DNA from 2 places in the Fictibacillus sp. b24 genome. Region 2 is predicted to be linked to the other one. Evidence: riboswitches for the same ligand, from Rfam matches in the RefSeq annotation. Region 2 holds a riboswitch; the other holds the start of a gene.

Region 1 (15,816 bases), 900 kb from region 2:
CTTACGCCGTGCGGACGGTGAGGTTATCGTAACCGATGGTCCTTTTACAGAAGCAGAAGAGAAAATCGGCAGCATATTCATTTTTGAAGCAGAAAACATGGACGAGGCGATCCGGCTAGCTTCTCTTCATCCGACAACACAAATCAGCAGAGGGGAAGAGTTTGGCTGGCGCATCGAAATCCGTCCTGTTCATTACTTTAAGAATGATAAGTAATATGAGTGATCTAAAGTTGATAGACACATACAAAAGCTTTTTACAAAAGTATTCACTCGCGCAACTCAGACATATACCTGAGCAAGGGGTCTGGTCTATCGGACAAATGTACGACCATTTAATTGTCGTAGCTCATGAGTATCTGGATAGCGTTGAAGCTTGTGCAAGAGCTGTTGGAGAACAACAGCAGGGTAAGACGGAGTTTGGAGAATATTTATTTAATATTGGTTGTTTCCCGCCAATTAAAATCAAATTACCGGCGGATCTTGATACCCCACCTGACAATACAAAAGATAAAGATGACATTATGCTCGAGCTCAACCAACTAATGAAAAGAATGGAACTATTAAAATTAAAAGTAGATGATATACACCCTAATTACAAAGATAAGCATGGGGGCTTTGGATGGCTAAATGCACAGGAGTGGTTTGCTCTTGTAGGGATGCATTTTCGTCATCATCTGCGTCAGAAGTATGAACTAGATCGAAAACTGGGATTATAAACAAATAGCACAAAACTTGAATGAAAACGGAGCTGCTTTCATAGTGAACAAATTGTTATTGTTCTTTTGGAGCAGCTTTTCTTATTATTCTTCCTCCTTCTGCCTCACACTCTTCTTCATTAACGTTGTTATGATAAATGCAGCCCCCGCAATAATGGAAGCATACACCATCAGTTCAGTTGTTGATATAGAGAAAATCTTCGCCAGTTCAACAGAGTAAGCAAAGATCGTTGAGGTAAAAAGCTTCGATAGTGCTGCAATTATAAGGAACCGCCGAAACGTAACTCCTCCAAGTCCAGCTCCAATACAGATGATTTCGTCCGGTAAAATCGGAATAATGAACATAATCGCTAAAAAGAGGACTTCATTTTTTTGTACATAACATTGGTATTTAGCGAGATGTTCATCTTTTACAAACCTTGAAATAATTCGCCGCCCGCCAAACCTTGCGATGAAAAACATCGTTATGATTCCAGCAAGTGTACCAAGAAATCCTAAGGAAATCGCTGTGAACGGTCCAAAGACAGCACTGGCCGCCGCAACTGTTACCACTTCAGGCAGAGGCAGGATGATAGGCTGCGCGAAACAAATGGCCAAATAGATGAATCTTGCAGTAGACTCATGAATTCTTAATAAGTTTTCAAATCCGTACATGTCGGTTAACACCAACAGTTTTGTCGCGTAAAAGATCGTAAACACGATCATGCTGACAGCAAAGAAATAGAGTGCGATCAAGCGAGTGATTTTTAAAGAATTCAGATTGCGTTTACATAAAAAGAGCAAGTCAAGAGTTACGATGACGATCGCAAGTCCGATGCCGATTAATTTAAAGGTTGGCTGAATGGTCGGCAGCAACTTAAACAATGTTACAAGAGTTAATGACGTTAGTGTGATGTGAAGTAATAGTTCGAGTGTGAGTTGTTTTCTGCTAAAAGTGTCTGTCATAACGTATATCTCCGTTCATAATGTCTTTATGTGATTAGTTTAAACATTAAATGAAGAGGCAGACAGTTTCTCCAGATGTAATTTGAATAAGACTTGAGGCGTATTGAAGCTTAAAAGAGCATCCATGGATGTTATTAACAAACAATTAAAAAATTACATCTTTAAAGACTTCAATCCTGCATCGCATTATAGTAAAATAAAGATTCCCGATTCGCTGGAGAGAAGAGTTCGCGAATAGCAATGGATCAATCGTAGGCATTGATTGTGAAGATGATTGTGAAGATGAAGTGGTTATCATTGATAAAGATATCACAAGGGAATTTACTCAAAAAATCAGTAAAAGAGATGCTTTAAGGATACCTCTGGAACTGAGACAAAAGTTGAAACATAACGGTTCAATAGGCTTGTTACTTAACCCTTATTGCTCATGGAAGTGTTGATTTTCGCTTCAATCTTTTAGGAAAGAGCATTTTTCGTTTGGAGGAATAAATGTTGCTAGATGAAAGGATTCAAACGATAAAGAATCATTTGCTTAAAGCATGGTCCATCGAGACAAGCTCCAAATGGACGAAAGAGAATCCAGCAAGAGGACAATGCGGGGTAACTGCGCTTGTGGTTCAAGATCTGCTAAAAGGAGATATTGTGAAAACACCACTTAAGGATGGTTGGCATTTCTACAATTTAATTGAGGGAAGTAGATATGACTTTACACACTCACAGTTTGAATCTCCCATTCTTTATGAAAATCTTCCATCCACCAGGGAAGAAGCCTTCTGTGATACGAATACCTTACAATACAATCATCTAAAACAAAACCTAATAGCATTAATGATAAAAGATGGCAGCCCCATTTAAGGGTAGTGCCTCTTTTTTTATGGAATGATTTATCTAAAAGAAAAGTATTGTAAGGATAGGGGTGAAAAGAAGGGTGGTTTGAATCAATGGAGAATCTTAGAAAGCTGGAACTCGCTTATTTTTTAGGCTTTACCACTGGTGCGGTTATCGGATTTATTTTAGCTAAAGTTTATCAAACCTGGGCTCTTCTTTATGAAATGAGGGGTCGTGAACTGGATTCTTTAACGAACTGGCAACATACACCTTTATGGCAAACGGTTAATGAAAATCCAGGCATAACGACTTTAATTGTTACGCTGCTTTTTAGTGCGATCGGCTTATGCTTTGCCCATCTATTTACCAAAATCAATGAACCTTACTATTCAGAAAATAATGCGGAAATGATGCATGTCAGTGAATAATTATTATTCACTGGCTTTTTTTATTTAGTATTCAACATTTAAATAGCGAGCATGGACATTTAACGGAAAGCAAATGAGTAAAATGAATACACACTAAATAAACTAAATATTTTGATAATTTTTGATGAAATATGTAGATACGTGTTTTATTAAATGGTAAAATATTACTATATAGTACAAATCCTAGGGAAATTTGTACTATGGAGGATTAAGGTTATTGGGGAATTAAAAGATTTTAGGAGGTTTTGAATGAAGTACAAAATTGTGCACGATAAGGTTGAGGAGTATTTTATTAAAAGTGACACCATGGCCATCTATCCTTTTATTAATCAGTGGGGAGCCGTTTGTGCAGAAGTTTATGAAAAAGATGCGATCATCCTCGTTGAAAAAAAGCCTTTCCGAATCATTAAAGATACTTGTCCGTATTACGGCAGTACGTATGATGGGAAGAAAGAGGCTGCACGCATCAATATGGGAAGAATGTGTTTTGCTCCAATTATGATTGACACCAAACTTGATATTTTTTTCTTTCCCACGCAATCACCACGAAAAGATTCCTGCATCTGGCTATCACAGCCCCACATCGAGGACATTGAATCCATTGACCACAAAAATGTTAGAGTGATTTTTTCTAACGGTATAGATCTACCCATCGAAAGTACCCGCGCAGCCTTACGAGGCAAACTCCATCGAGCCGCACATTACCGAAGTGTTTTAATGAATCGAACAGCAGAAAAGGAACGAGAACGCCTAAGAAGTCGTGATCTGATCCTTACATAGTGTTAAAAATGTTAAGCGCCTGATGCGAAGTGGATCAGGCGTTTTTGTTATGTGTGATTTAAGAGGTGTGATGAGTGGATTAAGTCTCAATTAAGTAACCGACTCCTATTAAGTCTAAAGTGGTCTCAATTAAGTCTAAAAAGAGAAATATAGGCTTTTCTACAAATCTCGACTCGCGCACTGCCAAGCACCCACGCTCAAAAATTTCTTTGCAGGGAAATCGACAGATGTATGGAAATCAATTTGTAGATATAAATGGGGGTTATACAATGAATCTTGAGACTATATCAATTAACAAAAAAAGCTGGGAAGTGGCAGCAGAGCGATTTTTTGGTAGGACTGCCTTACCAGAGTATGGACCTTTTGCACCGCTTGAAGACGAATTAAACTTGCTGGGAGATCTTCATGGATTAAACGTCTTAGATATTGGGTGCGGGAGCGGTCACTCTCTTAAGTACATGGATGAAATGGGAGCGGCTGAGGTTTGGGGTTTAGATTTAACCCCACAACAAATTAATGCAGCTCAAAATGTACTGAAAGATACCGCTGCTGAAGTAAAATTATTTGAATCACCTATGGAGAACAATCCTGGAATTCCTAAAAATCATTTTGATCTTGTTTATTCCATTTATGCATTAGGATGGACAACTAACTTGGAGCAAACCTTAACCAACATACATACTTATCTTAAACCGGGGGGAACCTTTGTTTTTAGTTGGGAACACCCGATGTACAGCCGTATTAATCGTGTGGATGGGAATCTGCTTTTTGAAAAGTCCTACCATGAAGAAGGGCCTTACGATCATGAAGCTTGGCAGTCGACCGCTATCATGCAGCAGTTTAAAGTTAGTACATATATAAACGCACTGATTAAGATCGGTTTTACAATTGAAAGAGTGGTTGAAGAAGTGGTCTTGCCAGAAAGTGATCGCGAAAAATTTACAAACTCCTGGTATTCCTGCGAAAAAGCGGAAGCCGTACCAACGACATTAATTATTAAGAGCACAAAACGATAAAAGGTTATTAGAGGGGAATTAATATGATGGATGTTATTAAACAAAACAGCCAGGCGTGGGATAAGAAAGTGGAGAACGGAGCTGTTTATACGAAGTGTGTGAGTGAAGAGGTTATTCAACAAAGTAAATCAGGAGATTGGCAGATTTCAGTCACAACCGAAAAGAGTGTTCCTAAAAATTGGTTTCCTAACGAATTAGAAGGTGTGAAAATTCTATGTTTAGCTTCTGGAGGTGGTCAGCAGGCGCCGGTTCTTGCTGCAGCAGGAGCAGATGTGACCGTTATGGATTTATCGATTAAACAGTTAGAGCAAGATGAGTTTGTAGCAAAACGCGATGGATTGAAGTTTACGACTGTCCAGGGCAATATGACAGATTTGTCTTGTTTTGCAGATGAACAGTTTGATATGATTATCCACCCTGTATCCAATTTATTTATTGAAGACGTCAAACCACTGTGGAAAGAGGCGACTCGTGTTTTAAAAGAGGGTGGCGTTCTGATCGCTGGTTTTGTAAATCCACTTCTGTTCATTTTTGACGATGAGCAAGAGATGCAAGGGAATTTGGAAGTGAGGCACTCTGTTCCGTCTTCAAGCATCTCTCATTTAACCGAAGCGGAGATACTAGCATACAGACAGTCCAATGAAACAATTGAGTTCAGCCATACACTTGAAGACCAGATCCAAGGCCAGATAGACGTGGGATTTGTTATTACCGGTTTGTATGAAGATGACTTTGGGGGTCATAGGATGCTAGATTCATATATTAAAACGTTTATTGCGACAAGAGCAGTGAAAATGAGAATAGAATAGCTGAACAACAAAAATAGCTTGGAGATATCGTCCAAGCTATTTTTTACTATTAAACTGTAGTCCGAGGATGGCTAAATATTAGACTTGCGGAATTATAGTGAAAACTCGCGGGATTAAGCCAAGAACTCGCGGAATTAAGTTCGTAATTCGCGGAATTATCTCCTAAATTTCCGGAATTATTACGTGTTATACCAATGACGTATAAGTGAAGAGCCGTTTTACGAACTGATTCTTCAACTATTTTTGTGCTATCTTACGCTAAATGCTATTTTTCTTATTTTCTTCTAAAATGGCAAGCTGCTTTTTAATCTCTGACAACTCTTTCCGTATAATTTTCACCTTTTTTGAATCATCAATCCCCGTTCTTACGGCATAATGGATAATCGCAAATAACAAGAAAAATCCGGAAAGCACTAAAAAAATCTCCATATTTTTACCCCCATGAATCAGTTGATTCCCACTCTTCCCGAAGGATACCCATCCTGATGGAGTCATAGTATTCTCCGTTGTAATACCGGCACTTTCTCATCCTGCCTTCCATCGTCATGCCTAACTTTTCGCCCACTTTAATCATGCGTTCGTTGCCTGACCAAGTGGTATAACCGACACGCACTATTGGCATCGTGTTAAACAAATGGCTGATCCATAAACGGATAGCCCTTGTTCTGTAACCTCCGCTCCAGAAATGCGGGTTGTAAATGCCGATTCCCATCTCTAGCCATTTGGAAGGTTCGTGCTCCCAATAATAACTTACAGTTCCTATGAGTTCGCCGTTTACTTTAATAGCCCATCGTTTGTCTTGGTTCACGTAGTGCTCTTTGTTCCACATGAACTCATCATATGGCACGCGCTTGTGCTCAAAGTAAGGAGCGTCCCACTTTTTCCATTCTGGTGCTTCCTCTTTATAAATGAGTTCCCATAGCTTGGGAAGATCTTTTTCAGTAATGGGCCGAATGGTTAAGTTTTTATCTTGATATGACATTCAGTTCCTCCGCCTATTTTTATGAACAAATCTATATCTTTTATGATACCATTATTTGTAAAGGGAGAACGATCCATTTCACATTTTGGGGGAACAGAAAAACAATGAAACTTAAAATCATACATACGAACGATCTGCACAGTAATTTCGATAACTTTGCAAAAGCCGTAACTCTTATTAAGCAGCATAAAGACGAGCATACCCTTCTGCTTGAAGCTGGGGATTTTGCGGATTTTAAAAGTATTGAATTGCAGGGGACAAGAGGGATTGCAGCTGTTGAATTATTAGAGGCTGTTGGCTATGACGCGATAACCGTGGGCAATAACGAGATGTTTAACGGTGTGGATACACTTCAGCATATGGCTACGAAAAGCTCCGTTCCGTTTATTAGCAACAATCTTTTTAGAAGGGATACGACAAAAATTCAGGGTGTTCATCAAAGTGTTATTTTACATAAAAACGGACTGCGAATCTTGATTACAGGTGCATCGCCTGATCTTGGCGCATTTAACGAAGGACTAGGCGTACATAATGAGAATTATATTATTGCGATAGCAAATGAAATGGAAAAAAACCGCGGGAACTATGATTTGTGCATCCTGCTTAACCATGTTGGAACGGTGGCAGACCTCGATCTCGCTAAAGAAATTGATGGCATTGATGTTATCGTTTCTTCTCATGACCACCAGCTGTTTTCTGAAGCGAAAATTGTGAATGAAACATTCATCGTGAGCGCAGGGAACTATGGCGAGCACATTGGCGTGCTGGAGATTGAAGTGGACGGGGAAAGTAAGAAGCTTCTTCATTCTGCGGTCTTCAGCACGAAGGATATTGAAGCAGACAAAGAGATTACAAAAATTTTAGAAGTAAATAGAGAAAAAGCGATCGAGAAGTTGAGAAAGCCTCTTTATGCTGTGGACCAGCCCCTTTGGCACGATGTGATAGCGGAGAATCCAATCACCAACTTAATCGCAGACGGTTTGAAGGACATGATGAATACGGACTTAGGTCTAATCAACAGTGGAATCGTAAACGCTGGTGTCTTTCAATACGTGTCCGATAAAAAGTTAATTGAAGTGTGTCCTTCGCCACTTAACCCAACTTCATTCGAGATTCAAGGAAAGTACATTTGGATGGCAATTCAACAGTCACTCGACGTACAGCATTGTTTGCTTGATGGCAGGGGTCCTGGTTTTCGCGGGAAATACGTCGGAGGACTTCATGTCTCAGGTGCGACAGTCGTACATGATAGCGGACGAGTTCTTGAGATTAAATTGGGTGACACTCCGCTTGAAGAGGAAAAATGGTATACGGTGGCAACCTCTGATTATTTGCAGCGCGGATCAGGCTATCCATCTCTTGCAAACAATAAAAACGAGTTTTATCGACCAGAAGAAATAAAAGAAGTGATTAAAATCTATGCCAACAAGCAGGAGTTTGTACAACGTGCCTTTGTGACGAGATTAACAGAACATCAGCAATCTGTGGAGGTGGGAAATCTCGATGACAACTTCACAACCTATTAAAATTGTGATTGGTGCTGGCGTTTACAATAACAATCCAGGCTGGCTTCACACACAGGAAGAGGAACTGAATCTGCTTGATGAGAGCAAGTGGGAGGAAAGGTTTGAGAGAAATTCAATCTCTGCCATTCTCGCAGAGCACGTATGGGAGCATCTAACATTCGAAGAGGGAGTACAGGCTGCTAAAATTTGTTATGACTTTTTGAAACCTTCTGGCTACATTCGCTGTGCGGTTCCTGACGGTTTTTTTCGAGATGATGAGTATCAGAGCATGGTACAGATTGGTGGTCCTGGACCCCTTGATCATCCAGCTAGCAGCCATAAGATTGTTCATACTTACCAAACGTTACAGAAGCTCTTTGCGAAAGCGGGGTTTGATGTTCAGTTGTTGGAATACTTTGATGAGCATGGTGATTTTCATGATCATGAATGGGACGGAAAAGACGGTGTAATTTTCCGCTCAAAACACTACGATCCGAGAAATCAGGGCGGAAGTCTCAAGTTTCCTTCACTGATTGTGGATGCTATAAAACGCTAACTTTTACAAAAAAAACGAGCATCCTGTAACGGAAATCAACCACTTCCAAAAGCAACAAATTTTTTTCCAAATCAGCCTAAATAAAATAATGACGTTGTTCATATATGTTAACAAGGGGGGTTACGTATGGAGAAGTGTGTGTATTTCAATGATTCCTTTTTCTCTTCAGGAAGAACAGATATTTATAATGGTTCCCAAGAAAAGCTAGGTGAACTTGATTTGAAAAGTGCATTCTCTTCAAGTGTGAATGTGGAGAATGAAAAAGGAGAGGTCGTTGTTGAAGGTGCCTTTCCGTTTTTTTCGAGCAGATGGATCATCACCCAGGCTGATGGGACGGAATTGGGTGAGGTGAAGTCTTCATTTGCATTTTTTTCAAAGCGTTATCGATACTCAACCAATGACCATACGTACGAAATTGAGTCCCCTGCCTTTTCAAAAGAATACACCATCCTTGATGACAATAAGGCGGAAGTGGCGACCTTCAAAAAAGTAAGCGGCTTCTTTCAATCAGCAGCATATGAATTAATGAATCATTCGGATGTATTGCGAACAGAAGAACTGATCGCCGTTGTTATGGGCGTTAACGCGATTGAAAAACGCAAACAATCTAGTGCAGGCGGCGTGAATGGAGGGGCTTAACCTCCGCTTTATTATAAATTGATGTAAAAAAGAAGCTTTCACTCTGATGATGCGCATTTTAGAGTGATTGCTTCTTTTTTAGTCCATTATTGTACGCTCGAAAAAAACACTTTGAGGAAATGTTCGTTTTAAACGAACACATATATTTACACTTGCTCTCCCTCAACTTATTTCCAAGGTAAATAGAAATAATTCCGGGTATAGAATAAATAATTCCGCGGATAGCCTCAATATATCCGTGTATAAAATAATTTATCCGTTTTTCGACACGAATCAACAATTGCCATCGTCCTAAATAACGAGGACGAAGCGGTATAAATCATCATACAATCTCAGTCAACATTCTACTCCGTAATCCCAGCCTGAACGATTTCCACTTTTACTTTTACGTTGATTGGGATATCGGGATATTGTTTTTCCCACTGCTCAAAATTAAATCCTCTCCTTCGGCTCCGCGCCAGATCGCCTAAGCCGATGGGATCTACGTTCCACTTTTGGAGCTTATCAACCATTTTGTTAATTTTCTCACTCATTTCTTTTTCAGTTGCCCGTTCAAGCTGTTCGACAAGAGGTGGTTTACTGACAGGGATTTTCGGTGCTTCACTTATACGCCCTTTAATTTTAACCACGATGTCGATTGCAGGAGAATTTCTAACATTTTTAAAATGGTACTCTGCTTTTGACGAGATGTTTTGAATAGTGAAGAAACGATCTTTGGTAAATTTCACTTCATAAATCCCTTTTTCAAACGATTCCATCATCAGCTTAAGCATAAAGGAATCTTCAAGGTTAAGTTGACCAACCATCTTATCATCTTTTAAGATCGCGGTTCCTTTCAACCTGATACGATCGCCTTGTTTTTCTAATAACGGCAAGTTAGGATCCATTCCTTTTCCGTAAAAGGTGTACAAGAAACGGTGAAGATTGGAATCTGGGATATTAGAAAGCATATTTTGCTGTAAAAGCTGGAACAGGTATTTGGAAGGTGTTTCACTTAGTGGGTACTTCTGATCCAACAGCGGTTTCGTACTTCCCTGAACGACAGCCAAGTATAGATCACGTCCTAAAGCAGGATCACGTTGAAGGGTATCTACCAAATTATAGATTCCTTTTTCCGCTAAACGATTATCATACAATGCAACTTCTAAACGGCCGACTTGAAAAGGCTTTGGCGATTCGGCTTGTTCGAGAGCTCTCGCCATTTTACTCGTATGTGTTATTGTAGTAAACACTTGAGAAATCGGCGGTACATCTTCTCCACTTTGAGGAATGGCGACCATCGCGTTTAATTTAACTTTGTTTTTAGAGTGATAATCATAGCCGACCGCTGATACGAGCTGGATGTCTTCTAGAATTCGTTTACTCGGAAAACAACCTGTGAGTAAAACTATTGAAAAGATAATGACAAGATATTTTTTAACCATGTTTTGTTTTCCTCGCTTTTGTCAAAATAAGCTGGATCACAAAAAGGAACGGAATGTAGAAGTACAGAATGTAAAAGCCAATATTAGAAACACTGCTGTTCAGAATGTCAACCTGCTGCCGATCGATGACAAGGATACATGAAATAAAGACGACTAAAAGTAATGCTCGTAACGCACTTTTTTGTTTGATTTTATATAATCGCTGTAGTCCGCGGCTGACAGACCACAACCCGATACATATGTTGGGCAAGATAACGAAAAGCCAGAGTGCGATTCCTGCATATTCAAAACGCTGTGCAAAGGGAAGGTCCACGATTTTCCAAAGAGTGAGTGTTGCCCAGATTGTATGCTGCAGCTGCTCTTGGTTGTAATAAACAAACGAAACGAATATGGTGATAAAATAGGTGAACACCGTAAAAAGATTGCCAAAGTGTGCCCATTTTTGAGACTTTTCTGGTTGTTTCAGAAACGGCAGGTACAGTAAGATCATTTCAAATCCTAAGTAATTAAGAGTAACGCCTTTCGTTGCCGCTAAGATCTCAGTGATCGAATGATCAAAAATAGGCAAAAGATTTGTATAATGAGCATCTTTAAGAGCGTAATATTTTAATAAAAATAGAGGCAGTGTTATGAAAAATCCTAACACCGAAAGTCCAGCAACAACTCGTATACCCCCGACTACAAATGAATAGGCAAGCACCAAAAAGAGGATGGAGATTACCTCCGTCCCGAGCTCTGGGAACATCCAGATTTGAATCACTTCGATATAAGTTCTTAGAATGGTTATAACTGTTGAGATGAAATACAGCAGCAATAGAAAACTTAGCAGACCCCCAACCCATCTTCCGAACAAATTACGATGAACCCCAATAATATCAGTATTCTCTTTTAAAAGAATGCGATAAATCATCCAAATGATGATGTTGAATGATAAGCCTCCAAGCACAACTGCGATCCAGGCGTCATGACCTGCAGATTTTGCAATGTAACGCTCGAAGCCAAGGATACCGACACCAACCTGCATCGTAGTGACCAAGTAAAACACCATATAGGGTGATATCTGTTTGTTTTCACTAATCTGAGACATACATACCCCTCTTTTTTAGTCCTCTATATCATGCTTTTCATTTGCGCGCTTCTTATTCATCCTTTTTTTATCGCTAGGTCTTAATGAGTCTGGACGGTTGAATTGTGAACTGAACGGCATACGAATGAGCGCATCTTTCAAATCGTTCGTACGCAGCGGATAAAGTGGCGCTATATAAGGCCTGCCAAGTGAAGTTAATTTCAACAGATGAGCCAAGATAAAAGCAAAGCAAATTGTTACACCAAGTACACCTAAAAATTGAGCAAACAATAAAAAGGGAAAGCGCAGCAGACGGATCGTGTTACTCATCTGATAAACAGGTGTTGTAAAAGATGCGAGGGCGGCTAACGCGACAATGATCAAGAGAACATTACTCGTGAGTCCAGCTTGAACAGCAGCAGTTCCGATAACGATACCGCCTACGATCCCGATCGTCTGACCGACTTTAGTTGGCAGTCTCGCTCCTGCCTCGCGCAGCAGTTCGATTGAAAGTTCTAATACCATTGCCTCAAGGATAGGCGGAAAAGGTATATCATTTCGTGACGCCACAAGTGTCGCCAACAAATTTTCAGGAATCATCTCATAATGAAACGTTAAAACCGCGACATAAAGCGGTGTGGATAATACGGAAAACATGACTGCCATCAAACGGATCAAACGAAAAGCGGAAGCTAATACCCAGTTTAGGAAGTAGTCTTCAAAGGCTGAGAAAAACTCAACGATTGTTGTTGGTCCTGTCAGTGCATGTGGTGAACCGTCCGCCATTATTGCGACTTTTCCTTCCGCCAGTACACTCGCCACACGATCAGGACGTTCTGTGTCAATCAGCTGTGGAAAAGGTGAGTTTCCATTGTCTGAAATCATTTGGTTGATAAAAGAGCTGTCTACTACATGATCATATTCAATATCATTGACTCGTTGGATTGCCGTATTTACATTTTCACGATCAGCGATTCCATCTATGTAGATAATGGCAACTCTTGTTTTCGTGAGTTTACCAACGCGCACCTCTTTAACTATAAACTCTGGAATCGGCAGTCTTTTTCGTATGAGATTCAAGTTCGTATCGAGTGATTCTACGAATGCTTCTTTAGGACCAACTACGCTGAACTCGGTTTCTGGAATCGAAATTTGCCTATTTTCTGTTGAAAGACTGGGTATCAACAGACACTCTGTATCCTCTTTATTCATCTGTAAAAGAATAAAGCCTTCTGTTACCTTGTTTGCGATATCACGAACATCATTCGTTTTTACTATGCCATCTAAAGGCAAGTGTTTCTGTACATCATCTAGATTTTTAAGGGGAAGATCTGTGATATAAGGTAATAAATCTCGGTGAACAAATTCTGGGTTTACGAGAGTTTTATAATATGAGATATAAAATGTGCTCGCAGATGATTGTTTAACGGTTGAAAAGTCGGCAGAAGCACTTAATTTTTGCATCAACTCTTGAAAAGTTAAAGAATCTTGATTATTGGTCTGTTTTTGTTCTGGCTGTTTTTTCTTTTTCTTAAAAAAGTTCACGTGCGGCACCCACTCGTTTTTGAAGTAAGTTATTTTCCTAGCATTTCCTCTGGATTTAATAATATTCTTTGTGTGCGAGGTTGTCGGTTTTATCTCCCTTAAGAGAAAAGGTGAGTGAATTGCCATTGCTGCAACGCCAGAATTAAGAAACACAAGGAGTTCAGAATAATTCGAAAAAAGTGTTTGACATTACATGGATTTCCTGTAATAATACAAAGTAATTTGATATGAACACTCTTATTAAGAGCAGGTGGAGGGAATTAGCCCTATGAAACCCGGCAACCATTCGTACTGAATAGTCAGTATGAAAACGGTGCTAAATCTAACAGCGGTCACGCTGAGAGATGAGAGGAAATCGGATCTTTTTTCGAGAAGCCTTCTGTCTCTTTTATGAGCTCAGAAGGCTTTTTGCATGCTGCCTCTTGAAGAGTTTTTATCAAATAAAAATATAGAGAACTAGAGGATAGGGGATTAGATCATGAAAAGAATCATTCAAGTTTTACTCGCAAGTTTGGCAGTGTTTGTGTTAACAGCTTGTGGATCATCAGCAGCAAATGGCGGGGAGAAAACCGAAAAGCTCGTCGTTGGGGCATCGAACGTACCGCATGCTGAAATCTTAGAAGAAGCAAAACCGCTTTTAAAAGAAAAAGGAATTGACCTAGAAATCGTAAAATTCCAAGATTACATTCTGCCGAACAAATCACTTTATGAAAAAGAAATCGATGCGAACTACTTTCAGCACATTCCATATTTAACACAGCAGGTGAAAGACAATCCAAAGTACAAGTTTGAAAACGCAGGTGCTGTTCACCTCGAGCCGATGGGAGTATATTCGAAAAGACATAAGTCATTGAAGGATCTTCCGAATGGCGCGAAAATTATCTTAAGTAACTCAGTAGCTGAGCACGGTCGAATTCTTTCCATTTTTGAAGCAGAAGGACTAATCAAGCTTAAAGAAGGAAAAGGCTATGAAGCGCAGCTAAGCGATATTGTAGAAAATCCGAAGAACTTAGAATTTGTGGCAGACATTGACCCAGGCCTTTTAACGAAGGCATATGAACACGATGAAGGCGATGCGATTGTGATCAACACAAACTTTGCGATTGATGCTGATCTGAATCCAAAAAAAGATTCTATCGCACTAGAAGGGTCTGAATCACCATTTGCGAACATCATCACGGTTCGTGAAGGAGACAAAGATAAAAAAGCGATCAAAGCTTTGCTTGAAGTGCTTCACTCTAAAGAGATCACAGACTTTATCGACAAAGAGTATAAAGGGTCTGTACTTGCCGTTACAGAATAAGAGAAGAAGAAGCTGTCACGAAGGGGAATCGTCCTTCATGGCGGCTTCTTTTATTTGAAATTTAATTTACGCAAACGAAAGCAAGTACAATAGAAGAGTTTCCGCTAATGCTTTGCTATAATCAAATGTAATCAGACATTGCTGTGGAAGGAAGAAATGAAGTGAGAAGAAGGTATCATATGATGATTTGCCTAACGATGCTCATCGTACTTTTAACGGCATGCGGAGGACAGGGGCAAGATCAATCGAACAAACAAAAAACACAAGACAGAGTTGAACTTACCATATCAGCTGCAGCTAGTTTGCAGTATGTGTTAAATGAAATCGCAGCCGTCTATGAAAAAGAACATCCGAATGTAAAGATTACATATAACTTTGGAGCATCAGGAGCACTGCAGCAGCAGATCGCACAAGGTGCACCTGTTGATCTGTTCTTCTCAGCAGCAGAAGATAAATATGATGAACTTGTAAAAGAGGGATTCATCGAGGGAAACTCAGGAACAGATCTTTTGCGTAACGAATTGGTGCTAATCGTTTCAACCAACTCAAAAATAAATGGGTTTGGGGATTTACCGAAAGCCGACCGAATATCAATCGGAACGCCAGTGTCTGTGCCAGCTGGAACGTATGCGAAAGAAACGCTTGAAAGCTTAAATCTATGGAACGAGATCGAAAAGAAAATGGTCTATGCCAAAGATGTGCGTCAAGTATTAACCTATGTAGAAACGGGAAACGTAGACGCTGGAATTGTTTATAAAACAGATGCCGTGATCTCGGATAAAGTGAAAATTGCAGCAACCGCAAGCGAGCAAACGCATTCACCTATCGTCTACCCCGTAGGCGTAACTAAAGAAAGTTCACATCAGAAAGAAGCCAAGGAGTTTTATGAATTTCTGAAAAAAGAAGAGTCGATCAAAGTCTTTGAAGACAATGGTTTTAAGCGGGTAGAAAATTAGATGGCTATCGACTTTTGGTCACCAGTCAAACTGTCGTTAGGAATTGCACTAGTTGCGGCAATCCTCGTAATCGCTGCAGGCTTATTTTTTGGACGGATGATGGCTCACAAAAAATTTAAAGGGAAATCTATTGTTGAAACGTTCTTTTTACTGCCTTTAGTGCTGCCGCCTACGGTAGTTGGTTTTCTTCTGATTGTTTTATTCGGGAGAAATGGTCCAGGCGGGCAACTCATACAATGGTTATTTCACCAACCAATCATGTTTACATGGTGGGCCGCAGTAATCGCGTCTTCGGTTGTTGCATTTCCTCTCATGTAT
Region 2 (15,816 bases):
AAGGCAAAGGAAATTGTTTCAGAAGAAGAGTTTGTTGAAATCTTTATTGCTTGTCCAATTGAAGAATGTGAGAAAAGGGATCCAAAGGGATTATACAGCAAAGCGCGAAAAGGTGAAATCCGTGACTTTACTGGAATTGATTCACCTTACGAAGAACCGATATCACCTGCTCTTACCATTCATACAAACGAACAAGGTGTTATTGAGAGTGTTGAAATCATCTTAAACTATTTAAAAAACAGGAAGTTGATTTAACTAACGATAAAGGAGATCGAAAACGATGGCATATGAAAAAGCGTGGGCAGATAATCCGAAAATCAATAAAACAGAACAAAAAAAGCTCGTAAAAGATGGCTTGAAAATATTTGAAGATATTCCTCATTACGCACAAAATGGCTTTTCTTCTATTCCGAAAGAAGAATGGGATAGTTTCAAGTGGGCTGGCCTTTATCTGCAGCGTCCTAAAGAAGACGGATACTTTATGATGAGGGTTAATGTTCCCTCAGGAATTTTAAACTATGAACAAGTTAAAGCTCTTGCCCATATTTGCAAAGATTATGGCAGGTCTGTCTTTGATATAACGACGCGACAAGCTATCCAGTTTCATTGGCTGACGATTGAACAGATTCCTGACATTTTTAATCGGTTGGAAGCGGTTGGGTTATCGAGCGCTGGAGCATGTGGAGACATTACGCGAAACATTATGGGAAATCCAATTGCAGGCATCGATCCATATGAACTATTCGATACAACAGAGATCGTAAAAGAAGTATACGAGTTCTTTCAGCATAATGAAGATTTCTCTAACTTGCCGAGAAAATACAAAATGTCCATTAGTTCAAATGTGAACAATAGTGCTCATGCTGAAATTAACTGTGTGGCATTTACGCCCGCTTATAAAGAGGTTAAAGATAAAGAGATTCCAGGATTTCATATAAAAATCGGCGGCGGTCTATCATCTAGACCATTCTTAGCACAGCCGCTTGATGTGTTTATTGAACCGCATCAAGTAAAAGAGGTTTCTATCGCGATTACTACGATTTTCCGTGACTACGGATATCGGGAAAAGCGTCACCTTGCGCGCCTTAAATTTTTGATGGCGGATTGGGGACCGGAAAAATTTAAAGAAAAACTATTAGAATACACTGGACCCCTTCACTCTAAAGGAAAAGATGCGCTTAAAAAGTGGAACGGAGGCTACTTCTATGGTGTTCATCCACAAAAGCAAGAAGGGTTAAGTTATATCGGTTTTAACGTACCTGTTGGACGACTTCATGCTGATGAAGTATTAGAGCTTGCTGAAATTGCAAAGAAATACGGAAACGGTGAAATTCGAACGGTAAATTCTCAAAACTTGATTATTCCCAACGTTAAACACGAAAACGTCGAGTTGCTTTTACAAGAGGGTATTTTCAAACGCATCACCACACAGCCCTTATCTTTTATTGGGCATTCCGTTTCTTGTACTGGAATCGAGTATTGCAATTTAGCGCTCGTTGAAACGAAAGAGCGGATGCGCCGAATCGCAGAAGTTCTCGATCAAAGAATAGCCTTGGACGTTCCCGTTAGAATTCATATGGTAGGCTGCCCTAACTCATGCGGTCAGCGTCAGATCGCAGATATTGGCCTACAAGGCGTACTGTTAAAAACAAAAGAGAAAAAGATGGTTCAAGCCTTTGAGATTTATGTTGGAGGCACACTTGATGATGGAGGAAAGTTTAACGAAAAGCTAAAAGGAAAGTTTCATGCGGATTTGCTTGATGAAGTGTTGCTGCGCTTTCTTAAAACTTTTAAAGCTGCGAAACTTCCATCAGAAACCTTTTTTGAATATATAGACCGAGTTGGTATACAACAGCTTCAAAGTAATATTGACCAGATTGCTGAAGAATTAGAAGAAAAAGTCTCATAAAATGGGGGTCTCGCCATGTATCTTTACAGATTTGAAGTGATTTCAAAATCAACGATTATTCCTGTTGTGATAGCCGCTTCTACAGATGAACAGGCTTTTCAATTAGTTGACATAGAACTTGAGAAATATTTTTTGAAACAGCCTGATGTTGACGAGATCTCTCTTTATGAAAAGAAAAGAATTCGTACGGGCAACGGGTTCGTGCTTTATGAACGTGAAACGATATTAAATCCTTAAGGAGTGATGATGATGGGAAAAGTATATCTTGTCGGAGCTGGACCGGGTGATCCGGGATTGATAACTGTAAAAGGTCTTCGTTGTATAGAAGAAGCAGACGTTATTTTATATGATCGCTTAGTAAACAAAGAACTGCTCTCTTATGCAAAACCGGATTGCGATTTAATATATTGTGGTAAACTGCCAAACTACCATTTTATGAAACAAGAAACGATTAATAGCTTTTTAGTCAAACATGCTTTGAAAGGAAAAGTAGTTACGCGGCTAAAAGGCGGAGACCCATTTGTGTTTGGTAGAGGGGGAGAAGAAGCAGAAACGCTTGCAAAAAGTCGTATTCCGTTTGAGGTGATTCCTGGAATAACATCAGGCATTGCAGCACCAGCTTATGCAGGTATTCCTGTTACACATCGAAACATCGCTTCAAGCTTTGCGATCGTTACAGGTCATCGTAAAAAAGGTGAAGAAGATGAACTGAAATGGGAGAGTCTAGCGAACGGTATTGATACATTAGCGATCTATATGGGAGTGGGCAGCCTAGGTTATATTTGCAAGCAGTTGACGAAACACGGAAAAAGCAAAGAAACACCAGTTGCCCTTGTTCAATGGGGATCTTTAGAAAGTCAACGAACCGTTACAGGTACACTGGATACGATTGAGGAAATCGTGGTTAAAGAACAAATTGAGAATCCGAGCATGATTATTGTCGGTGAAGTTGTTCGTCTTCGCAGTGAACTGAAATGGTTTGAACAGCTGCATGAAGAACCGAGCAACCTTGCTGCAGTAAGAGAGGCTTTGTAAATGAAGGCATTGCTCTTTATCTGTCATGGCACAAGACTAAAAAAAGGACGAATGGAAGCGGAAAAATTTGTGAGACTTTGTATGGCACAAGTTGATGTTTCAATAAAAGAGATCTGTTTTTTAGAGCTTGCTGAACCATCTATAGGTCAAGGGTTTGAAACGTGTATACAAAAAGGTGCGACGAGTATCTCTGTTATTCCTGTTTTCTTATTAAGTGCTAATCATATAAAAATGGATATTCCGAAAGAACTTCACCACTTGCAGAATAAATATCCAGGAGTAGAAGTGATTTACGGGCGGCCCTTCGGTGTACATGAAGCCATTCCGCATTTATTGTGGGAGAGAATTATGAACAGTGCGATCAATCTAAAGAAAAATACACATATTCTCCTTGTAGGCAGAGGCAGCACCGATCCAGATGTAAAGCGGGACTTAGAGAAGATCGCGTTTAACGTTCAAAACCATTACGGAATTCCTAGTATTCAAGCTTGTTTTCTAACTGGTTCATTCCCAAGCTTTGAGGAAGCTCTATGGAATAGTCGCGAGTTATACGACCAAGTCATCGTTGTGCCGTATCTTCTATTTTCAGGGCTACTAATAAACGGGATGAAACGTACGATAAGCCATTATCAGCAACAATCTAAACAAACCGTAACTCTTTGTGAGACGCTCGGCTACCATCCGATCCTAAAAGAAGTTTTACTCACACGTATCAATGAAACACTTGAGACTAAGAAATATGCATTTTCTTAAAAAGCGAGGAATGCTATGTATCCCATCCATGTAAACTTGTCTGGTAAAACTGTTATTGTAGCAGGCGGGGGTTTGGTAGCTTATCGTAAAATTAAAGATTTATTAAATGAAGAAGCTATAATTACTGTAATCAGTCTAGCAGCTGTTAACGAGATTCAGGAATGGCATTTTGAACAAAAGCTGACTTGGATTGAAAGAGAAGTGAAACGTGTAGATTTGGAAGAAGCATTCCTAATCATTGCGGCAACCAACTCTAAAGAAACTAACTCTTGGATTGCTTCTCATGCAAAGCCGAATCAGCTCGTAAATGTGGCTGATCATATGGAATTAGGAAACTTTATTGTTCCGAGTGTTGTAAAAAGAGGAAAGCTTGTACTTTCTGTTTCTACTTCAGGAGCTAGTCCCATTCTTTCTAAATCAATAAAAAAAGAGCTGCAGCAAACGTACAGTGAAGACTATGAAACGTATTTAGATTTTTTATTTGAATGCAGAGCAATTATAAAAAGGGAATTTCCGCAAGCTTGCCGAAGATCATTATTAAGAGAGCTAACTGATTCCCGCTTTTTATATGATAAAGAAAAACAAAATGTCTATAAACAGGCACTAATGAACAAAGTTGATCGAAACCTAGCTAGTAAAACAACAAAAGAATAGACCTTATCAAGAGAGGTTGAGGGAGCGGCCCTATGATACCTCAGCAACCAGCAGCTTTTTCAAAGCTGAAATGGTGCTAATTCCTGCGAGTTCACTTATGGACTTGTAAAGATAAGAAGACCCCGGCGCATAAGAAAAAGTCTTCTTTAATAGAAGGCTTTTTTATTTTTTTATATAGGAGGCTATCATGAGTTTAATCACAGACTTAGAACAAAACAAGATACTGATTGGTGATGGTGCGATGGGTACGCTTCTGTATTCCTATGGATCTGACTTTTGTTATGAGGAGTTAAATCTATCTCAAGCAGACCAGATTTATAACATTCATCGTGCTTATCTAGATGCAGGAGCTGACATCATTCAAACCAATACGTATGCAGCGAACTATTCGAAGCTCGAACGTTATGGCCTTCAAGATCATGTAAAAGAGATTAATAAAGCGGCTGTTTCAATTGCTAGAAACGCAGCTCAAAATGAATATGTTGTGGGTACGATCGGTGGAATACGTGGTATTAAACCTAATAGCATCTCACTAGATGAAATCAAGCGCAGTTTCCGCGAGCAGTTATATTGTTTATTAATGGAGAATGTAGACGGCATACAGTTAGAAACGTATTATGACCTGCAAGAGCTTGAAACGGTTTTAGAGATTGCTAGAAAAGAAACTTCTCTACCTATTATTACTCAAGTGTCATTGCAGGAAGTCGGATTTTTGCAAGACCGTACGCCGATCTCGGAAGCGTTGAACCGATTAGAGAACATTGGAGCTGATGTTGTTGGTTTAAACTGCCGTCTAGGGCCATATCACATGCTAAAGACGCTAGAGGAAGTAGCATTGCCAAATTCCGCGTTCCTTTCAGCGTTTCCGAATGCGTCGCTCCCTTCGTATACAGATGGCCGTTTTATATATGAAGGAGACGCTGATTATTTTAAAGAGTGTGCCCATATGTTTAGACAGCAAGGTGTTCGTCTATTAGGTGGCTGTTGTGGTACAACACCTGCTCATATTCGTGCCTTCTCTCAAGAACTTAAAGACTTAGAGGCTGTAACAGAAAAAGAAGTAAGGCAAGTAAAAAGAAAATTGGTTATTCAGTCAGCATCAAAACCTAACTACGTGCCACTTAGTGAAGAAGTTAAAAAAAAGCAATCCATCATTGTTGAATTAGATCCCCCGCGCAAGTTAGACACATCGCGTTTTATGGAAGGAGCAAAAGCCTTAAAAGAAGCGGGAATCGATGCACTTACCCTCGCTGACAATTCACTTGCTTCACCTCGTGTATGTAACTCTGCATTAGGATCAATTGTTCAAAAGCAACTGAACCTTCGCCCGCTCGTTCATATTACGTGCCGCGACAGAAATTTAATTGGTCTTCAGTCTCACTTGATGGGACTTCACACACATGGAATTCATGACATACTTGCAGTTACTGGAGATCCTGCAAGCGTCGGAGATTTCCCAGGTGCTTCGTCCGTATATGATGTTACATCTTTTGAACTTATAAAACTTATAAAACAGTTTAATCAGGGTTCATCTCTTTCTGGAAAAGAGCTGGGAGAGAAAACTTCTTTTACGGTCGGAGCTGCTTTCAACCCGAATATCCGGTCCATTGACAAAGCCGTCGATCGTTTAGAAAAGAAAATTGCTTATGGCGCAGATTACTTTATAAGTCAGCCTGTTTTTTCTGAGCAAAGACTTATTGAAACGTATGAAGCAACAAAACACATCGATCAACCAATCTATATTGGCATCATGCCGCTAACTTCATCACAAAACGCAGAGTTTTTACATCACGAAGTACCAGGAATAAAGCTTTCTGACTCTGTGAGGGATCGCATGAGCAAGTTTAAAGATGATCCTACTCAAGCCCAGAAAGAAGGTTTGCTGATCGCAAAATCATTATTAGACACAGCTATGGAACTCTTTAACGGCATCTACTTGATCACTCCATTCATGCGTTATGAACTAACTGTGGAATTAGCACATTATGCGAAAGAGAACCATCCATCACTACTAGCCAGGAGGTCACAGAATGCCTAAGTCATCAATCGAACAGCAACTGAAGTTAAAGATTTTAGTCATGGATGGAGCTATGGGAACGATGCTTCAAGAAGCAAAACTTACACCAGAAGATTTTGGCGGTGAAGAATATGACGGCTGTAATGAGTATTTAAATGTAACAAGACCTGATGTTATCCTGTCCATTCACCATAAATACCTTGAATCAGGTGCTGACATTATCGAAACCAATACATTCGGTGGAACGAATCTTGTGCTCGATGAATACAAACTGGGACATCGAGCTTATGAGATCAATAAGCTTGGAGCTTCCATTGCCAGAAAAGCAGCTAATGCTGTTTCAACAAAGGAATGGCCGCGTTTTGTTGCGGGCTCACTCGGTCCAACAACAAAAACGCTCAGTGTTACAGGGGGTACTACGTTCGATGCTTTACGTGAATCATATGCTGAACAAGCAAGAGGGTTGATTGATGGCGGTGCGGATCTGCTTCTTTTGGAAACAAGCCAAGATATGTTGAATGTAAAAGCGGGCTATCTAGGGATAGAGAAAGCAATGAAACAAACAGGCAAAGAGATTCCCCTCATGGTGTCTGGAACGATCGAGCCGATGGGAACTACGCTTGCGGGTCAGTCGATTGAAGCTTTTTATATATCGTTAAAGCATATGAAACCAATTGCAGTGGGATTAAACTGTGCAACAGGTCCTGAATTCATGCAGGATCACATCCGTTCCTTATCTCATTTGTCTTCAACAGCAGTAAGCTGTTATCCTAACGCCGGACTTCCTGATGAAGAAGGAAACTATCATGAAACACCAGAATCTCTTGCTGCTAAACTATCTGGATTCGCGGAAAAAGGGTGGCTGAACATTGTTGGCGGCTGCTGTGGAACGACGCCAGCTCATATAGAAGCACTTGCAAAAGTAATGAAAAACTATTCCCCGCGACAGGTGCAAGTAAACGAAACACATATGGTTTCTGGAATCGAACCTTTTATATATGATGATCCAACGTTAAGACCGATCATGGTTGGAGAAAGAACAAATGTGATCGGTTCCCGGAAGTTTAAACGTCTCATTGCTGAAGGGAAGTTTGAAGAAGCTGCTGAAATTGCAAGAGCTCAAGTAAAAGGGGGCGCTCATGTACTCGATGTTTGTTTAGCTGACCCTGACCGCGATGAGTTAAGTGATATGGAAGAGTTTATGAAAGAAGCGGTTAAGAAAGTGAAGATTCCTTTTGTCATCGATTCAACGGATGAAGACGTATTAGAACTCGCCCTAAAATATTCACAAGGAAAAGCCATCATTAATTCCATTAACTTAGAAGACGGTGAAGAACGATTTGAAAAGGTGATCCCGCTTCTTCATAAATATGGAGCGGCAGTAGTTGTCGGAACGATCGATGAAACAGGCATGGGTGTATCTGCACAGCGAAAACTGGAAATCGCAAAGAGATCGTATGACCTTTTAGTTGATAAATATAACGTTTCTCCTTCAGACATCCTATTTGATCCACTCGTTTTCCCAGTTGGAACAGGTGATGAGCAATATATCGGATCGGCGAATGCCACTGTTGAAGGCATACGCTCCATTAAGAAACATTTTCCAGAGTGCTTAACCATTCTAGGAGTCAGCAATGTCTCGTTTGGCTTGCCTCCTGTAGGGCGTGAAGTGTTAAATGCCGTATACCTTTATCATTGCACACAAGCGGGACTGGATTATGCCATTGTAAATACAGAAAAGTTAGAGCGTTTTGCTTCAATCGCCCCTAACGAGATTGAGATGGCAGAAAATCTATTATTCCGTACAACTGAAGAAGCTTTATCTCTTTTTACTGACTTTTATAGAGGAAAGAAGAAAGAAATCAAATCAAAACTGCCGGATATGAGCTTAGAAGAACGGCTTCAATATTACATTTTAGAAGGAACAAAAGAAGGATTACTTTCTGATTTAGAATGGGCTTTAGAAAAATATCCAACACCTTTAGCCATCATTAATGGGCCGTTGATGGATGGAATGAAAGAAGTAGGACGCCTATTTAACGAGAATCAGTTAATCGTTGCAGAAGTCCTTCAAAGTGCAGAGGTAATGAAAGCATCTGTAGCTTACTTAGAGCCTCACATGGAAACAAGTGATGAGTCTGCATCAAAAGGAAAAGTACTGCTCGCCACCGTTAAAGGAGACGTTCATGATATCGGCAAAAACCTGGTAGACATCATATTAAGCAACAATGGGTTTAAGGTAGTCGATCTAGGCATTAAAGTAACATCACAAACTTTAATCGAAGCAGTTAAAAAAGAAAAACCAAACATTATCGGACTCTCTGGTTTGCTAGTAAAATCCGCTCAGCAGATGGTCTTAACAGCAAATGACATGCGTGAAGCGAATATATCAACACCTATACTTGTTGGAGGTGCAGCACTATCAAGGAAGTTCACTGATACAAAGATATCTAAAGAATACGAAGGAATGGTACTTTACGCGAAGGATGCAATGGAAGGACTTTCAATTGCAAACCAAATTCAAACACCAGAAGATTACGATAAACTGGCTGTCGAACTTCAAGAAAGGAAAAAAAGAGTCGTGTCTGATGCAGAAAGTTATGAAGGTTCTTCCTCTGTTGCAACAGCTGTAAGGATCCGGTCAAAAGTATCTCAGACTGCTCCAGTTTTCGTTCCGATCGATACCAAAAGACATATTCTAAGAAATTACTCATTGTCTCACATTCAGCCATATATCAATTTACAGATGCTATTAGGACATCATTTAGGTATTAAAGGGAAAATATCACGATTGCTCCAAGAAAGAGATGAGAAAACCCTTCAAATTAAATCAGTTGTAGACGCACTGTTAATAGAGGCGAAGGAAAAGAATTTAATCACTCCTTCAGCGATGTATCAATTCTTTCCAGCGCAAAGTGATGGGGATTCTGTACTCATTTATGATCCTTTTGATCATCAAAGAGTTATTGAGACTTTTGATTTTCCGAGACAAAACAAAGAACCATATCTTTGTATAGCGGATTACTTAAAATCAAAAGAAAGCGGGGAAATGGATTACGTAGGTTTCTTCTCAGTAACAGCTGGAACCGGAATACGGGAGCTAGCTTTAGAACTTAAACAGGAAGGCCGTTTTCTTGAAAGCCACGCACTTCAAGCATTAGCTTTAGAAACAGCAGAAGGTTTTGCAGAATTGGTTCACCAACAGATGCGAGATCGCTGGGGTTTTCCAGATTCAGTTGATTTTACGATGAGAGAACGGTTTTCCGCACGCTATCAAGGGCAGCGGTTCTCCTTTGGGTATCCGGCATGTCCCGAACTTGAAGATCAGCAAAAGCTATTCAAACTCATCCAGCCTGAGGATATCGGTATTCATTTAACAGATGGCTGCATGATGGAACCTGAAGCTTCCGTTTCTGCCATTGTATTTGCACATCCTGAAGCAAGGTATTTTAATGTGTTAAGTTGAACAATAGCACCTGATAAAAGGTGCTATTGTTTTTCCTTGAATTTTAGGGTATGTTTCTAATGTTTTTAAAATTTTCATACAATTAAGATAATTTGTTTTGAATCCATTTCTTTATCCTATATGATGATAAAAAGAGAGGAGGAGTTATGTTTATGAAGAACATAGACTTTTATCTGCCTACCATCATACGAGCTGGAAATGGTGAATTTAAAAAAATGGGGATACACTTAAAAGAAGTTTTAGAGGGAAATCGAATCTTTATCGTGACAGACCCTGGTATTGAGCAAACGGGGTTCGTAAATCAAGCTATTCAAATGTTAGAAAAGCAAGGATTTGAAACCCGAAAGTTTAATAAAGTAAAACCAAATCCGCGTGATATCGATTGTAAAAATGGTGGTGAAGATGCGAAAGATTTTCGTGCGAATGCGATATTGGCATTAGGCGGGGGATCTGTTATCGATTCAGCAAAAGCGATAGCCATTTTACAGTGCCTAGGTGGTGAACCACAGGATTACGCTGGGCGAGATAACGTACCTAAAAAAGTAACTCCAATTATTGTTGTACCAACAACTGCAGGAACTGGTGCAGAAGTAACCCGTTCATCGGTTATTACGAATACAGCAAAAAAGATAAAATTTACGATTAAGGACGTCAAGATCGCACCCGTTTTAGCGATTGTGGATCCTGAGCTTACCTACGGATTACCTGCTCATTTAACAGCATCAACAGGAATGGATGCTTTAGTACATGCAATAGAAGCTTTTACTTGTAAACGAAGTAATCCAATCTCAGATGGTCTTTCGTTACAAGCAATGAAACACATATATCCCTATTTAAGAAAAGCCGTAAATGATGGGAATGATCAAGAAGCCAGGTACAACATGATGGTGGGTTCAACGCTTGCAGGCATGGCTTTCTCTCATGCTGATGTAGCATCCGTTCATTGCATGGCTGAGGCAATCGGCGGTTTATATGACACTCCACATGGTGTTGCCAATTCTATGTTTTTGCCATATATCGTTGAATATAATGCAAAGACGGAACTAGAAAAACACGCAGTAATCGCGAGAACGATTGGAATTGCTTCTCTGGTCGATTCAGATCGTGATGCAACCGCACGTCTCGTAGATGAAATGAAGCAGCTGGCAGTAGACCTTTCAATTCCAACATTCTCCTCTTTACCTGAAGTGAAACAGGACGATTTCGATTATCTTGCTGAGTCATCATACTTGAATGGATCCACATCAAGCAATGCGAGAGAAATTACTAAAGAAGACTATCTGGAACTATTTAAAAGGGCATACTCAAATGAACTTAAAGGGGTTAGCCAGTATTAATAGATCTGTCCTATATAATGAAAGAAGGTAAGCGGGGATGCTAAAACAAAATGAACAAGCCTTACGAAAGTTGATCTCTTCAGGAAATGGAACATATGGAGTTTCGATCTATCATTTTGAAATAAAAGAAAGCTTTGAATATCAATCGAATGAGCTGTTTTATTCAGCTAGCATTATCAAGGTTCCCATTATGGCTGCCGTATTTGCTCATGCTATGAAAGGGAAATGTTCGTTATCTGATAAAGTTCGCGTAAAAGAAGAAGAAATCGTGCCTGGGGATGGTATCATAAAGCATTTGACATCTAGTATAGAATGGACCGTTCAGGATTTAATCGTATTAATGATTATTGAAAGTGATAACACGGCGACAAATATATTGATTGATTTAGTAGGGCAAGATCAGATTAATTCTTATATGAAAGAATGGGGATTCAATCAAAGTCACTTACATCACAAACTACAAATTAAAGCTGCAAGAGAACCTGGAAAGATGAATGTCGTAACTGCTCATGAAATGAATGAATTTTTGAAGAAAATAGTGGCAGGATCTGTGGTTTCATTGAATTCTTGTAAAAAGATGATACATATTATGAAGCAGCAGAAGATGAATGACTTGCTGCCAAGTCTTCTTCCAGAAGCAGACGGTGTAATCGGAATGATTCCGAATTGGGAGTTTGCTCATAAAACAGGGTATGTACCAGGGATCGAGCATAATGTAGGATTATTTTATCTACCTGGTCAAACCTATGCCGTTTCTGTATTAAGTAACAATGTTCCTAATCGTGCTGAATCAAGAAGGATTATGGGTGAAATCGGAAAGTTGCTGTATCAGGTTTCTTGTGAATCTAAAACATAAAGAAAGCTAATGGACGTATTCAATGTCCATTAGCTTTTTTGTTAGCATATTGAATCAGTAGATTTTGGATTACTTAGGCCAAACATAGGTCTCACGAACAGAGCTAAATACGTACCTAACATAGCCATAACTGCCCAAACCCAGCCGTGAAGACTAAATGAAGCAATTCCGCTAAAATAAGCACCAATGTTGCAGCCGAATGCCAAGCGAGCACCATAGCCCATCAATAATCCACCGATAATTGAAGCGCCAGCAATACCTGGTTTAATCTTTCCTGGTTTAAACGTTCCTTGGAAAGCAGCTGAAATGAATGCACCGAGAATAATACCGAAATTCATTACGCTTGTGCCATCCGTTAAAACACTTTTAGAAAGAGCTTCTCCGTTCTTGCCATCAAAGTAACCCCAGGCAGAAACGTCAACACCTGATGCCATCATCACTTTTCCGCCCCATAGCGCAAACGCTGATGTGATACCCCAAGGACTTCCTTTAACCGCTAACGTTAATGCATTTAGCAACGCGAGCACGATTGCGGCTGTAAATAACGGCCAAGAACCACGAAGTACCTTTTTCCACCCAACGGTAGTCGGCAGCGGCTTCATCATAGGCGGTTTTTTCTTTTTAGCAATTTGAACGGTAATCCAATAAATCAGAGCAAATAATCCTAATTGAATGACTAACGCACCCATATAGCCGATTCCTGGAATTTGGTTTAATGAAAGCGGTGGAAGAGAAGGCAATCCCATCCAAAATGTGAAGTGGTAAGCTCCAAGTACAGATCCTGCAATAAATGATATAAGCGTTAATATCATAGATGAAGATCCGCCGCCTAAAGAATAAAGCGTTCCTGACGCGCATCCATTTCCAAACTGCATTCCAATACCGAAAAGAAAGGCACCAACTAAAATACTTATACCAACTGGTGATACATTACCGGTTGGTTCAGCACCAGTAAAGCTAAAACCAGTGTTAAAAATAATAGCAAATAATACGGATGCTACTGCAAGCATCACCATATGTGCTTGCAGCCCTTGCACATTTCCAACAGAAACGAGCCGTCTAAAAGCTGAAGTGAATCCAAAACGTGCATAAAGCAGTGCACAGCCAAGCATTATTCCTATAATAAAGAGAGTTCCTTTAGTCCAGTCAGCAACACTAACGATTGCTGTAAGAAGTAAAATGGCAGCTAATGCGCCTAATGCTACTAATGGTTTTTGCATAGGACTTAAATCAGTTACTTCAGTAGTTGGCTGGCTTTTATATGATTTGTTCATTTTTGTATTTAAAGCAGATTGAGCCATACTATCCCGCCTTTTCCTATTAATTTTATCGGAATTAATGTATAACATTATACTACGAATCGAAAATTGTGCAAATGATGAAGTTGGAGTACACATTTGAACTTGATAAGAGTGGGTTTGAAACGTATGGTAGTAAACATTTACACATATACACATAATTAAAAATAGAGTATTTGAGTTTTTGGGATTCAAGAACACAATAAAGTTCTTAGTAAGATGAAAATAAGTAATTGTATCTGGGAGAATGATTTAAATAAAAAACAGTATGGAGTAAATGAACAAATAACAAAAGCGATTAGTAATTATTACATAAGTAGATCAGATAATTTAAAGGAAATTTTGAAATGATACATAATCGTTTAAATGATAAATACATATGCGGTTTATAATTTTTAGATAAAAGATAAGTAAAATAATTCGTTTTTTCATTTTTCGTCTCACTATCTTAAGTAATCTTTGGTTTTGAGACCTTTTCCTTCTATTCTCACATAGCTTCCGAGAATAGATATTATGTCACCTAATTATAAATAATAAACTTACTTTATATTTGTGTGCTCTCTCTTTCTTCTTCTTTCGGAGTTATCCATAAAAAAACACAGATCGCTTAATTTCGATCTGTGTTTGCTTTTTTATTTTTTTATCTGCATTACCATCGAGTTAAATCGTCGCTTGAAATCTTCATCTTTATTCAACCAGCGATAAAAAGTTTGTATTTGTATATTAGCACTTTTACAGGCTTCAGTTAAATCTGCTTTTAACTTATAATTATCAAGTAATTTTTCTTTTCTTTCTTCTACTGCAGTTTTAGTAATCTTAATTGGCCGGTCATTTAATTGTTCCGGCGATAGCTTTTCTCTTTTAAATTCTATATGTTTTCTTAATAGATATAAGTTTTTATCCCTATAAATCCAATTTCCAAAGTTATAAACAGTTTTTCTGCCAGATAGAAATAGCCTATGATACTTTTCCTTACTTACAATAAAAGGTTCGAAAGAGTAAAATTCTAATCTTTTCTTAAAGTGTTCCATGAATTTTAGTGATCCACCTACAAAAGATACCGTTCTCTTTTCAAAGTTAATATTCCCATCACCATCAAAGTAACCCCTAACAAAATGACTTAAATACTCCTCTGGTACATACGGAAACTCAAGTGTTGTTGACTTCTTAGGGATCATTCCATGTAAGTGTATTAAATCTTCTTTCATAATCTTGCTTGAGATGTTTAATAAATGTACGCCTGTTCGTGGATTTATTATGATTGGATGTTTTGATTGGAGTTCTTTTTTGATGTCTTCGAGGATCTTAGGGTCTTTTTGTGAAAAACTTATTACTTGTAAATCTTGTGGCATAAATCCATCAGCTGCAAAAAATCCCAAAACATATGCCATGGATGCTGACCACGTCTTGAAATAATTTTCATTCACCGTATACTTTCTTAACCAACTGCTATGCGGCTGACGATCTACATTATGCTTTTGCAGTACTTTATTGATATATCTGGATGACACATTCGCTTTTATCGCAATCTCATTGCTGCTCATACCATTGTTAAAACTCTCAATTATTGCAGGGATACTCATGGTGCATTTGCTTTTTCGCATACCAATCAACTCCCTTACTCGTATACTTACATTATACCGAACATCTGTTCCTATAGCGAGTTTTTGGCATTTTTCTATATAAAAAAGACGCAACTCACTAAGTGACAGCGCCTTTTATTTAATACTTTTCTTCATAGTACAACTTCTATTTAAAAATACCGACAGCTCTTTGGGGATCTGCGGGCCCTTTGTGTTCAAGTGCATCGAAAACAAAATTAAAAGCGAGTGGATCTTGAGCAATGTTCTGATGTTCAATTTGATCATATGGATAGTAATCCTGAATCGTTACATTTGTTACATTTTCTTTCTCTCCGTTTAAAAAAGCTGAAGTAAAAGGAACAACAATCTCATCATTACGTGTTGTGACAACCGTGTATGATACATCTCCTGGTGTTTCGTCCCCTTCATTCAGCGCTAAAAGAAAATCAGACCCTGCAGCTTGTTGCTGACATGCTTTGCAAGAGGCAAGATCGGCTCCAGTTGATGTAAGCTCCGTAAGACCCGCTACACCTTCTGTTCCATGATTAGATGGAACAAGACCAATCAAATCTTCTACCTTTTCGGCTCCACCCAGGTTCTTCATATAATAACGAGGCATCATTCCTCCTTGGCTATGTCCGACGATTGATACTTTTTCTGCTCCAGTTAAATTTAAAACGTTATCAATAAAAGTTTTAAGTTCTGCTGCCGAATCCTCGATTGGGCCCGAAGCAGGAACAGCACCGTTATAACCGTAGTTCAAGGAAAATACACAATATCCTTTTTCTTTTAACAGGGGTGCAAGATTTATAAAGTTTCTTTCCATCGTTTCGAAAGTTCCCGGTACGAGGACGACAGGTTCAGGGTGCTCTGCAGAAGGCTTACAAGATGAATCATTTGCTCCAGGT

Evidence for each region. A riboswitch is a leader RNA that binds a small molecule or an ion and turns the genes downstream of it on or off. The one in region 2 is predicted to bind S-adenosylmethionine.
Region 1: another riboswitch for S-adenosylmethionine. It lies ahead of QUF49_RS14120 (MetQ/NlpA family ABC transporter substrate-binding protein); the one in region 2 lies ahead of QUF49_RS09455 (bifunctional homocysteine S-methyltransferase/methylenetetrahydrofolate reductase).

Annotation. Positions count from the first base shown of each region.
Region 1 is NZ_JAUCES010000005.1:2,717,786-2,733,601, reverse strand. Features, by position in the region: gene QUF49_RS14200 (YciI family protein) at 1-214, shown strand, start outside; gene QUF49_RS14195 (DinB family protein) at 231-716, shown strand; gene QUF49_RS14190 (TVP38/TMEM64 family protein) at 801-1,661, opposite strand; gene QUF49_RS14185 (YunG family protein) at 2,151-2,516, shown strand; gene QUF49_RS14180 (hypothetical protein) at 2,603-2,917, shown strand; gene QUF49_RS14175 (competence protein ComK) at 3,167-3,697, shown strand; gene QUF49_RS14170 (class I SAM-dependent methyltransferase) at 3,967-4,713, shown strand; gene QUF49_RS14165 (class I SAM-dependent methyltransferase) at 4,740-5,522, shown strand; gene QUF49_RS14160 (hypothetical protein) at 5,781-5,951, opposite strand; gene QUF49_RS14155 (GNAT family N-acetyltransferase) at 5,956-6,504, opposite strand; gene QUF49_RS14150 (bifunctional metallophosphatase/5'-nucleotidase) at 6,609-8,030, shown strand; gene QUF49_RS14145 (class I SAM-dependent methyltransferase) at 8,008-8,565, shown strand; gene QUF49_RS14140 (hypothetical protein) at 8,692-9,204, shown strand; gene QUF49_RS14135 (Ger(x)C family spore germination protein) at 9,549-10,628, opposite strand; gene QUF49_RS14130 (GerAB/ArcD/ProY family transporter) at 10,621-11,715, opposite strand; gene QUF49_RS14125 (spore germination protein) at 11,731-13,239, opposite strand; SAM riboswitch class I at 13,474-13,590, shown strand; gene QUF49_RS14120 (MetQ/NlpA family ABC transporter substrate-binding protein) at 13,718-14,542, shown strand; gene modA (molybdate ABC transporter substrate-binding protein) at 14,704-15,498, shown strand; gene modB (molybdate ABC transporter permease subunit) at 15,499-15,816, shown strand, end outside.
Region 2 is NZ_JAUCES010000005.1:1,817,152-1,832,967, forward strand. Features, by position in the region: gene cysC (adenylyl-sulfate kinase) at 1-255, shown strand, start outside; gene QUF49_RS09430 (nitrite/sulfite reductase) at 281-1,909, shown strand; gene QUF49_RS09435 (DUF3906 family protein) at 1,925-2,146, shown strand; gene cobA (uroporphyrinogen-III C-methyltransferase) at 2,159-2,944, shown strand; gene QUF49_RS09445 (sirohydrochlorin chelatase) at 2,945-3,697, shown strand; gene QUF49_RS09450 (precorrin-2 dehydrogenase/sirohydrochlorin ferrochelatase family protein) at 3,713-4,351, shown strand; SAM riboswitch class I at 4,352-4,469, shown strand; gene QUF49_RS09455 (bifunctional homocysteine S-methyltransferase/methylenetetrahydrofolate reductase) at 4,539-6,389, shown strand; gene metH (methionine synthase) at 6,382-9,834, shown strand; gene QUF49_RS09465 (iron-containing alcohol dehydrogenase) at 9,987-11,171, shown strand; gene QUF49_RS09470 (serine hydrolase) at 11,209-12,027, shown strand; gene QUF49_RS09475 (YeeE/YedE family protein) at 12,069-13,328, opposite strand; gene QUF49_RS09480 (endonuclease) at 13,958-14,929, opposite strand; gene QUF49_RS09485 (esterase/lipase family protein) at 15,075-15,816, opposite strand, start outside.